Regions from separate parts of the Virgibacillus siamensis genome, predicted to be linked through region 3. Evidence: riboswitches for the same ligand, from Rfam matches in the RefSeq annotation. Region 3 holds a riboswitch; each other region holds the start of a gene.
What was found. A riboswitch is a leader RNA that binds a small molecule or an ion and turns the genes downstream of it on or off. The one in region 3 is predicted to bind S-adenosylmethionine.
Positions count from the first base shown of each region.

Region 1: linked by a shared signal. The riboswitch ahead of metK (methionine adenosyltransferase) and the one ahead of B1K71_RS14900 (OsmC family protein) in region 3 are both predicted to bind S-adenosylmethionine.
Region 2: linked by a shared signal. The riboswitch ahead of B1K71_RS01950 (YezD family protein) and the one ahead of B1K71_RS14900 (OsmC family protein) in region 3 are both predicted to bind S-adenosylmethionine.

Region 1 is NZ_FUIH01000007.1:1,799,327-1,803,782, reverse strand. It holds gene B1K71_RS12890 (ABC transporter ATP-binding protein) at 1-501, opposite strand, end outside; gene pckA (phosphoenolpyruvate carboxykinase (ATP)) at 796-2,385, opposite strand; SAM riboswitch class I at 2,592-2,699, shown strand; gene metK (methionine adenosyltransferase) at 2,832-4,031, shown strand; gene asnB (asparagine synthase (glutamine-hydrolyzing)) at 4,453-4,456, shown strand, end outside.
Region 2 is NZ_FUIH01000006.1:203,163-207,618, forward strand. It holds gene B1K71_RS01940 (TRAP transporter permease) at 1-1,437, shown strand, start outside; gene B1K71_RS01945 (oxygen-dependent tRNA uridine(34) hydroxylase TrhO) at 1,474-2,448, opposite strand; SAM riboswitch class I at 2,666-2,767, shown strand; gene B1K71_RS01950 (YezD family protein) at 2,973-3,146, shown strand; gene B1K71_RS01955 (phosphoadenylyl-sulfate reductase) at 3,259-3,993, shown strand; gene B1K71_RS01960 (assimilatory sulfite reductase (NADPH) flavoprotein subunit) at 4,287-4,456, shown strand, end outside.
Region 3 is NZ_FUIH01000007.1:2,222,031-2,226,486, forward strand. It holds gene B1K71_RS14890 (beta-N-acetylglucosaminidase domain-containing protein) at 1-2,177, opposite strand, end outside; SAM riboswitch class I at 2,609-2,715, shown strand; gene B1K71_RS14900 (OsmC family protein) at 2,876-3,322, shown strand; gene B1K71_RS14905 (TraR/DksA family transcriptional regulator) at 3,403-3,939, shown strand; partial or broken gene B1K71_RS14910 (DUF3231 family protein) at 4,157-4,456, opposite strand, start outside.

The DNA.
Region 1 (4,456 bases), 420 kb from region 3:
GTAGTCAAGAGCAGAAAAAGGTTCATCCATAAGCAGGATTTTCGGGTCGGTGATTAAAGTCCGGATGAAAGCCACCCGTTGTCGCATCTCCTTGGATAATTCATTAGGATAAGTCTTACTGACATTAGACAGACCGACATCATATAATAAGTCCACGGCTCTCTGTTTGGTTTCGGTGGACAATTGACCGGATATTTTGGGGCCAATCAGTACATTATCGATAATTGTTTTCCGGGGAAAAAGATAGTCGTGCTCCAGCATAAGTCCAATTGTGTGTTCAGATTGGCTTAAAGGCTTCTGATCCAGCAGGACATTCCCTTCAGTTTGCTGAATTTCTCCGGAAATAATGGAAAGTAATGTGGATTTCCCGCAGCCGCTCGGCCCAAGGACAGCTGTTATTTGGCCCTCTTTGACGCTGAATGTGATATTATCCAATGCTTTTGTAAATGTTTTTGCTGAAAAGTAATGGTGTGAAATATTTTCTAAGGCAAGAAATGACATGACTTTTCCTCCTTAGCTTTTCAGTTTTCCCCGCAAATTCTGAATTTTCCCTTTCATCATTTTTAATAGATCCGGAAAAGATTTTAGCAGCTTTTCCCGATTCAAGATGTGTTGTCATTAATCTATGCTGCCAAGCAATAATGTGTGCATGCCTAGTTTAGTTTACCTCCACTTTGGTTCAGACCGGCACAAAAAAAACGGCCCCTGAAGAGAGGCCGTAGTCAGCATTTACCTGACAAAAGCTTTTTCCATCATATATTAAAAAATCCTTGTGGGATGAGGAAACAATTGATTTTAACCCCGGTATAAAGGACCGGCGTTTTTGATTTCATCACCTGCATGGGTGAACTGTTTGAAATTATCATGAAATTTCATGGCAAGCGCCTGAGCTTCTTTGTTATAAGCTTCGTTATCGTTCCATGTTTTCTTAGGAATCAGGACTTCATCCGGTACTCCCGGAACATGCATTGGAATTTCCAGTCCGAAAATATCGTCCTTGGTTGTTTCAGCAGAGTTTAATTCACCTTCAAGTGCTGAATGAACCATTGCCCGGGTGTAGGAGAGCTTCATCCGTTTACCGGTTCCATACGATCCACCGGTCCAACCGGTATTCACAAGAAAAACATTTGTATTATATTGATCGATTTTTTCACCTAGCATTTCAGCATATGTTGACGGCTCAAGCGGAAGAAATGGTGAACCGAAACAGGCCGAAAAAGTTGCCTGTGGTTCGGTTACGCCACGTTCGGTACCGGCAAGTTTACTTGTATAGCCGCTCAGAAAATGATACATTGCCTGTTCTTTAGTCAGTTTGCTGATTGGCGGAAGGGTTCCTGAAGCATCCGCCGTTAGGAAAATGATTGTATTCGGATGACCGGCAACGCTTGGTGTAACAATGTTATCGATGTTTTCAAGTGTGTAGGCAGCCCGAGTGTTTTCCGTTAAAGATGTATCATCATAATCAGGATTTCGTGAGCCTTCATCCAGAATTACATTTTCCAAAACAGAACCGAATCGGATAGCTTCGTATATTTGCGGTTCCTTTTCCTTGGAAAGGTTAATGCATTTTGCATAACATCCACCTTCAATATTGAAAACACCATTGGTACTCCACCCGTGTTCGTCATCACCAATCAGACGACGGTACGGGTCGGCGGAAAGGGTTGTTTTACCGGTTCCGGACAGGCCGAAAAACAGTGCAACATCGCCTTCCTGGCCAACGTTTGCTGAGCAGTGCATTGATAAAATATCACGTTGCGGGAGAAGGAAATTCATCACGGAAAAGATGGATTTCTTGATTTCCCCGGCGTATTCCGTGCCCCCGATCAAAATGGTGCGCTTTTTGAATGAAACAAGTATAAATGTTTCGGAATTTGTTCCGTCCACTTTCGGATCTGCCTTGTATGTAGGAGCAGATACGATAGTGAATTCTGATTGATGCGATTCTACTTCTTCCTCTGTCGGTTCAATAAACAATTGTCTGGAAAATAAGTTATGCCATGCATATTCATTAAAAACCTGAATGGGGAGACGATAATTTTTATCGGCACCGGCATAGCCTTTAAAATGGTATAGCTCATCTTTCTTTTTTAAATATGCAATCACTTTTTCGTACAGGTTATCAAAGGAAGCTTCGTCAATTTCTTGGTTGACCAATCCCCAGTCAATAACATCCTGTGTTGTTTCATCCCGTACGATAAACTTGTCTTTAGGGGAGCGTCCGGTATATTTACCGGTAGTAGCGCGAATAGCACCTGTGGCGGACAATGTTCCCTCACCGCGTGATAATATTTTCTCAACGAGCTGTGGCACGGAGAGATTATTTTGCAAGTTGTGATGAGAAAGCAATTCTTTGATAAGTTTTGATTGTTCCACCGCGTTCATATGTGATACCTACCTTTTTGATGGATTTTTAATTGACATGCATTTGATTCATCGTGTAAATCTGTTTATTTAGTATAACACATTCACAAGATTAGTCCATACTAATTATACGAATAATTATATGAAATTTTATTGTCAAATGTGTACACACGTTAAGAGTTGACATGACGGCGCTATTCCGTTAAGCTGAATTTCGAGCGGAAACTCTCTTATTCAGAGTCGGTGGAGGGACAGACCCCATGAAGCCCAGCAACCGTCACGTTATGTGAAAAGGTGCTAACCTGAAGCAAGGATTTATCCTTGGACAATAAGAGCGAAAGGCTGCACATTCCTTTCCTCATGATTACGGGAAAGGTTTTTTTATTTTTTCTAACCTTATTAAAACATAATCATACACTGAATAGACAGATTTCCGTACCATCTATTTTAGGGGAGGATTTAGTCATATGACTGCAAATCGTCGTTTGTTTACATCTGAATCGGTTACAGAAGGTCATCCGGACAAGATTTGTGATCAAATATCAGATGCCATTTTGGATGAAATATTAAAAAATGATCCTAATGCAAGGGTCGCATGCGAAACAACTGTTACTACAGGATTAGTATTGGTATCCGGGGAAATTTCTACTACTACATATGTAGATATTCCTGCAATTGTGCGCCAGACTATCAAAGATATTGGGTATACGCGGGCAAAATTCGGATTTGATGCTGAAACATGTGCTGTACTGACTGCTATCGATGAACAGTCAGCTGATATTGCCGGCGGGGTTGATACGGCATATGAGACAAGACAAGGGAATAAAACCGATGAAGAAATTGCTTCTATTGGTGCAGGGGACCAAGGTTTGATGTTTGGTTTTGCCTGTGATGAAACAGAGGAATTAATGCCATTGCCGATTTCACTTGCGCATAAATTGTCAAAGCGGCTGGCAGATGTCCGGAAAGATCATATATTGGATTATTTGCGACCTGATGGTAAAACACAGGTTACGGTAGAATATGATGAAAATAATCAACCGGTTAAAGTCAATACGATTGTTATTTCCACGCAGCATCATCAGGACATTTCGACCGAACAAATTGAAAAAGATTTAATTGAACATGTTATACGTCCGATTGTTCCAGCGAATCTGCTTGATGAATCAACAAAATTCTTTATCAATCCAACGGGCCGGTTTGTGATCGGTGGTCCACAGGGGGATGCCGGCTTAACCGGGCGCAAAATCATTGTGGATACGTATGGTGGATATGCAAGACACGGTGGTGGTGCTTTCAGTGGTAAGGATTCAACCAAAGTTGATCGCTCTGCTGCATATGCAGCCCGTTATGTGGCCAAAAATATCGTTGCTGCAGGACTGGCGAAAACGTGTGAAGTGCAGCTGGCATATGCGATTGGTGTAGCAGAGCCGGTTTCAATCTCCATTAACACATTTGGAACCGGTACTGTTGCTGAATCTGAAATGGAAAAAGCAACTAGAAAGATTTTTGATCTGCGGCCGGCTGGAATCATCCGGATGTTGGATTTGCAGCGTCCAATCTATAAAAAAACAGCCGCATACGGACACTTCGGCAGAACAGATATATTATTTCCATGGGAAAAGACAGACAAGATCGAGGAACTGCAAGCTATTATAAATGAATAATAGAGAGAGGTGCTAAATGCACTTCTTTTTAGACAAAACGTGGCTGGGACATTACAAAACGTGTTATTAAAAAGACGAACAATTAGAGAATTAGCGTAGGAAATATACGGAGACTCCTGCGGGAAGTAAAGCCTAGATGAGACCCCGCAGTGCGTAAGCACGAGGAGGCTCAACAGCTGCCCGCGGAAAGCGAAGTATATTTCCGGAGCGGCTAGACGCTCCATTTTCTAATTGGTTGTTCGTTTTTTTCTTTGGATAACACACTTTTGTCCCAGCCCTGAATTTTGTCTGAAAAATGGATTCTGTGGGTTGTGACAAACGTGATTATCCTGTTCGGGCATAATATAAGTCCTTTCGTAAAGATTCTACATTTATGGTATAATCTTAAGGGTTCAACATGAATGAAAGCGAGGCAAAAAAGATGT
Region 2 (4,456 bases), on a different contig from region 3:
GCAGGCTATGATTGGCCGTCATTGGCAACTGAAACATTCTTCAGTTCCAGTTCTATTTTTGGTATTCCAATTCAAATTTCATCCACTTATATCTATCTTTTCCTATTCTTCGGGGTAATGTTGGTAAAAACCAATATTGGACAGTTTTTTAATGATATTGCTTTGCGTTTGACAGGGAGATATACAGGTGGTACGGCGAAGGCAGCTGTTGCCGCGAGTGGCCTGCAAGGAATGGTAAGCGGCAGTTCAGTAGCCAATACAGTGGGGTCCGGCTCGTTCACGATTCCGATGATGAAAAATGCGGGTTTTAAACCGCATTTCGCTGCAGCAACTGAGGCATCGGCATCAACAGGTGGACAGATTATGCCGCCAATTATGGGTGCTGCTGCATTTATTATGGCGTCATACACTGGTGTCGCGTACAACGATATTATCGTAATTGCAATTATTCCGGCGGTTCTCTATTTCTCTGGTGTGTTTATGGGAACGCACTTTGAAGCGAGGAGACTGGGTATTCTTGGTTTGGCCAAAGATCAGCTGCCGAAACTGAAAAATCTTGCCAAACGACTCGATCTTTTTGCGCCGCTCGTTTTGATTATAGGTATGCTGCTGATCGGTTTCACGCCGACATATGCGGCATTGTATGCGATCGGTGCAGCATTTATTATAAGCTTTTTCCGGAAAGATACGAGAATGTCCTTTAAGGAAATCATTAAAATTCTGGAGGAAGGTGCCCGGACAGCATTGCCTGTAATCGCAGCCTGTGCTACGGCAGGTATTATTGCAGGTACAGTAACGACTACAGGGCTAGGGCCAAAGATCGCAGGTGGAATCATTGATCTGGCACAGGGACAATTTTTCCTTGTCATGTTCTTTACGATGATTGCTTGTATTATTCTTGGCATGGGGCTGCCGACAACTGCAAACTATGTTGTTACCGCAACAATGGCAGCACCCGCATTATTGGCATTTGACGTTCCGGTAATTGCCGTTCATATGTTTGTATTCTATTTCGGAATTGTCGCGGATATCACACCGCCAGTTTGTTTAGCTGCATACGCCGGTGCAGGTATTGCGGGGGCAAATCCGATGAAAGCGGGTGTAACTGCAGTTAAACTGGCGATTGCAGCATTTATCATCCCATATATGTTCTTGTCGCAGCCGATTCTGCTTCTGCAAGGTGATGCCAACGTGGTAAACGTTTCAATTGCCGTCGTAACTGCCATGCTTGGGATGGCAGCCATCAGCTCCAGTATGATTGGTTACTTCGTCAGCAATTTAAGCTGGATTGAACGGATCATTTTAATTGTGGGCGGGTTAATGCTCGTATACCCGCATCTCATATTCTCATTGATTGGTTTGGCGTTGTTTGCAGTGATTACTGTCATTCAGTTCACGAAAGGAAAGCCAGACAAGTTAAAAGAGCAAACTTCCTAAAAAATGGGCAGGCGATATATCGCCTGCCCATTACCTTTATGCTTCCTGTTTCACTTTTTCTTTTTCAATCACTTTCAATCTGCGCTGGATTTCCTCTTCGGAAAGTTCGTGTTCCTTCACATACATGTTCCGCGGACTGATCCTGCACTCATGAGAGCAGCCCCGCAAGTATTTATGCTCATTTTCCTCGGAGCAGATCATTTGTCTGTTGCATTCAGGGTTTGCGCAGTTGACGTAACGTTCGCACGGTTGTCCGTCAAAGTAATCTTCACCGACGATAACGTGTTCTTTTTTGTTGATTGGTACGGATATCCGCTCGTCAAACACATAGCATTGTCCATCCCATAGCTCGCCTTGCACTTCCGGGTCTTTACCATATGTGACGATTCCGCCATGCAATTGACCGACATCTTCAAAGCCTTCTTTAAGCAGCCATCCGGAAAATTTTTCACAGCGGATTCCGCCGGTACAATACGTTAGAATGCGTTTGCCTTCAACAAGGTCCTTGTTTTTCTCCACCCATTCAGGCAGATCCCGGAATGCCTCAATATCCGGACGAATCGCACCGCGAAAATGCCCAAGATCATATTCGTAATCGTTGCGTGCATCAAGGACGACAGTATTTTCATCCTGCATTGCCTCAAAGAATTCCTTTGGTTCATAATACTGCCCTGTCGTTTGATTTGGATTGATATCATTTTCCAGACGAAGGGAAACTAATTCATTACGTGGTCGCACGTGCATTTTTTTAAATGCATGACCATCATGTGGATCAATCTTAAACACCATGTCCGCAAAACGCGGATCATTGTGCATGCTTTCCATATATTTATTGGTCTGTTCTACTGTACCGGAAACAGTGCCATTGATTCCTTCATGTGCTACAAGAATTCGTCCCTTCAGTTCAAGATCATTGCAGAATTGCAGATGCTCACTGGCATATTCAGCCGGATCTTCGATAAAGGCATACTTGTAGTACAGTAAAACCTGATATTCATTGTTGTGTGTCATTTTGTTACCACCTGTCATTCATATTTGCAAGATATCAATGTATGGCAGTCGATATTTATTTACAATCTTGCAAGAAAATATTTTATCATGTTTTGCGTGTTTTAGCCAATTGTAATTCATTATAGTTAATTTGACCCAACTTTGAATTTTTTATAAAATCTGTTGACTTTTCAGTTTTCGCATCGTAAAATGTTTGGCAACAAGTTAATCACAATTTATCTTATCCAGAGAGGTGGAGGGATGGGCCCATCGAAACCTCGGCAACAGGCTGTGCAGTACTGTGCCAAATCCTACAAGCGAAATGCTTGAAAGATAAGAAGAATGAAGTTTTTAATTCTATCTCTTCTTAATCTTGAAGGGATTTTTTTATTTTCCAACCCTTAAACTGGATTGACAATGTGTGACAGCTTGAAACAGGGAAATTGTCATGCAAGAAAGGCGCCATTTATTGTATAAAGACGATTTATAAGTCATGATGATTCCGTTTCTCTGTAGGAAATTCTACAAATACAGGGGTGGTTTTCGTGAATGAAGAAAGGGAAGTTGAGTCAATCATTCAACAAATTACCGAGACGTTAAAGAAGTTACGGTATGGTTCAATTGTAATTACTGTACATGATGGAGAAGTTACACAAATAGACACAACAGAGAAGCAACGTTTTTCATTAACAGGAAAGCACCGCAAACAAAAAAGATAATATATTGCCCATTAGACAACTAAAGGCATCCTTTTATTCGGTTTAAAAACTGTTTAATTGTGGTGTTTTTTTAGTAGGTAATGAAAAATCACTGTCTGTCAGGAGGGAGAAGATGACAACGCAAACGGTCACATACCGCGATTTTACTGGTGACCCATTTAAAGACTTAAGCCCTTCAGATGATACAAAAGGTGCCTCAAGGATTTTACAGTGGGCTTATGATTCATATGGGGATTCTATAGTTTATGCATGTAGTTTTGGTGCGGAGGGAGTTGTTTTAATTGATTTAATTTCCAAGGTGAAACCAGAAGCGGAGATAATTTTTCTGGATACGGAGATTCACTTTCAAGAAACTTATGATCTTATTGACAAAATAAGAAATAAATATCCGGAGCTTCATATCCGAATGAAAAAGCCTGAATTAACGTTGGATAAGCAAGCTGAAAAATATGGTTCTGCCCTTTGGGAGCGTGATCCTAATCAATGTTGTTTCATCCGAAAAATTAAACCACTTGAAGAAGCATTAACAGGGAAACCAGCATGGATTTCAGGCCTTCGAAGGGAGCAATCTCTTTTTCGCAGTAAAACAGATTTTGTTAATAAGGACGACCGATTTAAGTCAATTAAAGTTTGTCCGTTAATTCACTGGACATGGGAAGATGTCTGGGCGTATATACAGGAAAATGAAATACCGTACAATGAGTTGCACAATCAGGGGTATCCGAGTATTGGCTGTATCCCATGTACACATTCAGTCACAGATTCCGAGGATCCTCGTGCAGGCAGATGGACTGGTTTTAATAAAACAGAGTGTGGAATGCATACTGCAGGATCGAATTCAAATTAAATATGAGCAGTCAACTAATAATTTTTTTAAGCGTATGCCTTTTGACTTGCTTCTGAATTCCCTCCAGTCAGCATTGGGGGTATAAAAAATACCATTAACCCAAGTAATTTTATCAATTTAGGGTTAATTAATCCACTTTGCGTTTCCGGATCAACAGTGATATCGGGGAACTAAAAATGGCAAGAGGAGGTTATTGTATGTCAGGAAAGGTTTGATGAATCATATAAGTTTTCAAAACAACAGTTCATAGAGCTTGTACTATAAAAAAATTTTCCAATGTGAGGTGGATATCTTTGGAGTTATTAGTAACAAATAGTCCTTTTAATCAGGAACAGGCAGATAGTCTTAACATTCTGCTGCCGACATTGACGGAGGCACAAAGAACTTGGTTGAGCGGATACTTAGCTGTACCACAACCTGCAGGCCCGACAATAGCAGTTGATCCTGCTGTACAGAATGCCTC
Region 3 (4,456 bases):
AGTTCGTCCTGGTATTGATCTGCTTTTTCCTGCTGTCCATCTTTTTTGGCCATCAGATAGTGAACGGCTGCCACACCAGCCTTACCGTAGACATCCAGATTTTGCAAATATGGTTCAACCGACTTCAAAAAGTCCTCATCGTCCAATTCCTCACGAAGTTTTTCCGGCATTTGATTCATTTCTTCGAACGCAGCAATCAGTTCCGCTGCCTCGGTTTCCGCATCCCCTGTTTCGTACGATTCCATGAATGCATCAATCGATGGCTGCAGCATTAATTCCATTGGCGGTATGTTCAATGCACTTTGCACCAGAAATGGCTTTATCACACCAACACCAATTTCTTGCGGGGTGTTTTGCGTATCAATTATAACCTCTATAAGGTTTTCCCGATATTTACGCGCCTTCGCTTTATTGCCGCTCTTTTCCGCAACTAAATAATTGACTGCCAATTCACCCGCTTCACCATACGTGCTCAACTTTTCCAAATAGGGATCTATTTCTTCCAAAAAGTGTTTATTTTCCATTTGAACAAGCATTTTTCCAGGCAGCTGCTGCAACTTTTCAAATTCTGCAATCAGCTCCCTTCTTGCCTGATCAGCATTATCCTTCTGATAGGATTCCCAGAATAGTTCAATCAGTGGTTTAATGGTCAGCGATTCTGTATTATTAATCGGAGAAGAATACGAATTCTCCGCAAATGTTCTCAATAAATCTGCTGCCTCTCCGCCAAATGACTGAATACTGCGTTCCCATGATTCCCGCGGGTTATAATTTTTTGGATTCCATGTATAATCAGCAATCGTAAACAGTGGAATTTTCGAAGCTTCTGCCTCATTCATCGGATTCGCGGTCAATCCGATCACACCATGTTCCGTCAAATTGGCATCCCTTTTTACGAGGGGCCCAAGAAACAATCGATTACGGTCATAATCATTCACAGGATAGTTATCCCATAAAAGTAAATCATGCTGAAAAACAGTTGCTGTCTTTTCCGCACCTTCCGAGGTAACTTTTTCCGAAACAACCTTTGGCCCTGTCCACATCACGACAATGTCATCATGCAGCAACTCTGCAAACCGCTCACGGTAGGCCGTTGAGCTGCTTCCGGCATATTCTGTCGGTACTGTAATCAAACGTTTCGCCCCATCATGTGTTTGGATAAATGCTTCATTAAAACGATTTAAAAGATACGCATGGGCTGCTGCAACGGGATTCTCATCATCACCGAATTTTTCCTGATCCTGTTCACAATGCAGACTTTTACTTATATCATCCAAAAAAATGGCATAAGATCGGACGCCAAGATCCCACATTTTCTGCATCTTGTCTTTTAATAAATTAAAATCTTCATCCCCAGAAAAACAAACCGTGTTTCCAGGTGACAACGAAAACGTGAACTGAACATGATTTTCGTTTGATTTATTTATCAGTTCATCCAGTTTTGCCAATTCATCTTCAGGATAGGGCTCCCGCCACTTTTCACGGTGATATGGATCATCTTTTGGTGCATAAATATACGTATTCAGCTTATTATCCCCATAAAATTCAATTTGGCTGAGCCGGTCCTCATTTGTCCACGGCGGACCGTAAAATCCCTCGATAGACCCGCGGATCGGCATTTCCGGCCAGTCACGGATCTCTACTGCAGGAACCCAATCCCTTCCAGTTCTCTTCAGAATCAATTGTTTGAACGTCTGAGCTGCATAAAATGTACCCGCCTTATCTTTCCCAGCAAGAACAATCTGTTTTTCGTCCGCATTTTTGGCGGCTAGAACATATCCTTCATCTTTCAAAGCTGCCGGTCCTTCGATTCCAAGATTGCTTAATACATCAGCGGCCCCCGAATTTTCCCCCGGTCCGCCGATCCAAATCGTTACCGGTGTATTGATATCGTCACCGGACTTCTTACGGACAATCCGCTTTACATCTGCGGATTTTAGTGCATCCACTACTTCGCGGACTGCCTGTTCATCTGTGTTTTCTCCAATCACCAAGCCAACGACCGGTGTCAGCGGAAAACCCTTACCCAAGTCTGTTATTTCCTGTGGCTTTGGATTTATGGCCGGATTTTCTTCCCCTTTTGCATGTACCTGTTTTGCATTCATAAATAATGGTGCACATATAAATAAAGCAAGACAAGCAAGCACCGCCATTTTAACGTAACTGGATTTCTCCATCTTTCTCCTCCTTTGAATTGGTATTTGTTGATAATTTATACTAAAATAATGCACTATCAACCATAAAGTTAATAAAAAAGGCATGGTGATAGGAAAGAGAACTTCTCTTCAGTTATCACCATGCCTAATCGAATTAGTAACATGTAGTTCTATAAAATTATTGCTGTACCCTTGAATATTCCAGCTCACTATCATCTCTATCAAAAATATATCAAAAATATCGAAAAATTCCCATAGACATTCAGAAGCATCTTTTCCCCCAAGCTTCAACTTCATTTGACCTATTTTAGCAAAACCCATGAATAAAGTACTGTAAAATTCGACAAATTTCGAGTGTTGCCTCCCACCTGGCGAAAAAATTCTTCAGAAGGACTTGACATCTGCTTCAATGTGTCGTACTATTTTAAACAATTTCATAATAGTTCATGAAATTCTTATCATGAGAGGTGGAGGGAATTGGCCCTTGGAAGCCTCGGCAGCGGACCCGCCATGGGTACTGTGCCAAATCCAAAAGACACAATTGTCTTAAAGATAAGGAGAGGCTCGGATATACGTAGTTACACCTCTTCTTTAAAAAAGAAGGAGGTGTTTTTTAATGAGTGGCTGCAAGCAGGAAACATGTAAATTACACAATTAAACCCGAGTATTTCAATCACTTTACTTAAAAAATGCAAACCAACCCTAAGGAGGAATTTATAATGGCAAACGTTACATTCGCATCTGAAGTAACATGGAGTGGAAATGGAGTTCTTTCAACGGCAGATGTGCAAGGAAAGAAATTTAATATTGATGAACCAAGAGAACTCGGTGGCACTGATCAGGCTCCAAATCCGGTGGAGTATTTGCTTGGCGCACTGGGAGGGTGCATCAATGTACTGGTAACTTCATTCGCGAAGCAATTTTCGGTTGAAGTAAAGGATCTTAGCGTACACATCGAAGGGGATCTCGATCCGGATGGTTTTCAAGGGAAAAACCCTAACGTTCGACCGGGATATCAGGAAATACGTTATCGAATTGACATCGATTCTCCATCCCCGGATGAAAACGTAAAGGCCTTAATTGAGCACGTTGAAAAAGTTTGTCCAGTCAAAGATACATTACAGGGAACTGCCGTAAAGAACCTGAATTATATAAGTGCCACCTGATTGGAAACCAATTATTTATGTCACATGCACAGTTTAAACTCCTTTTAGAGAAGGAAGAAACTAACTAAAGGAGTGATTCTGTGACACTGACAAATACGCAGTTAAATGAGTTAAAGAATGACCTTTTGAGTATGAGAAAAAACTTGAAGGAACAGGATTCTGCGGAACAGGCAGTCGAAAATGATCCAGACGAATTGAATGTTGCAGATAACCATCTTGCGGATTCCGCCGGGGCTTTTGTGGACCGCCAGCAGCAAATTGCGGAAAGCAGTTTAAATGAGGAGCAGTTAACCCAGGTAAATGAAGCACTGGAGCGAATAAGCGATGGCAGCTATGGTATCTGTGTGGACACTGGAAAGGAAATTCCATTTGAACGGTTGAAAGCAATTCCGTACACCAAACGAACTGTCAAGGCTGAAAATAGTTACAGAAGACAGCAGAATCAGACGGCAACAGCTGCAGACGACAATACCAGTAAGCTTCTAAAGCCAAGCGGTCAAATGGAAGACTCCAGAAACCGCACACTTGAACGAATTGAAAAGGAACACAATACAATTGAAAGAGCGGATGATCCATCCCGATTCAATGAAGAACCAAACGACCAGACTAAATGGTAAATTAAACAGCGCGCCATTATCCCAAAGAGGCTGGGGCACATCAAAAAAGTGTAATCCAAAAGCCGAACAATAAGTATATTTCCGGAGCGGCTATACGCTCCATTTTCGAATTTGTTCGTTCGGTTTTTTCTTTTTAATAATACACTTTGGCCCAGCCCCTCCATATAAAAATCCACGCAACCTTAATTTGACATAGCCTGTCACCTGTCGAATTTTGTCACCCATCAAATCCTTGGCGTTTCTTTTTGGCTAGTTTTTGACGGTCTATGGTACCTGGCGGCTGCTCAAGCCAGTTGTTTTGTATCATAATATCCGCACCGCTTTTCGATAACCGGGCAACTTCCAATGACAAACGCTCATAATTGATTACTAAATCAGAGCGCTGACTGGCTGCTGCTGCTGTGGCATAGTTTCCAATCCCCGATGACATAATCAACGACATGTGAAACATCGCCAATTTATCGGAAAACGTTTATGTTGCTGAGTTGCTTACCCCGACATCCGGCAAATGCGGCGG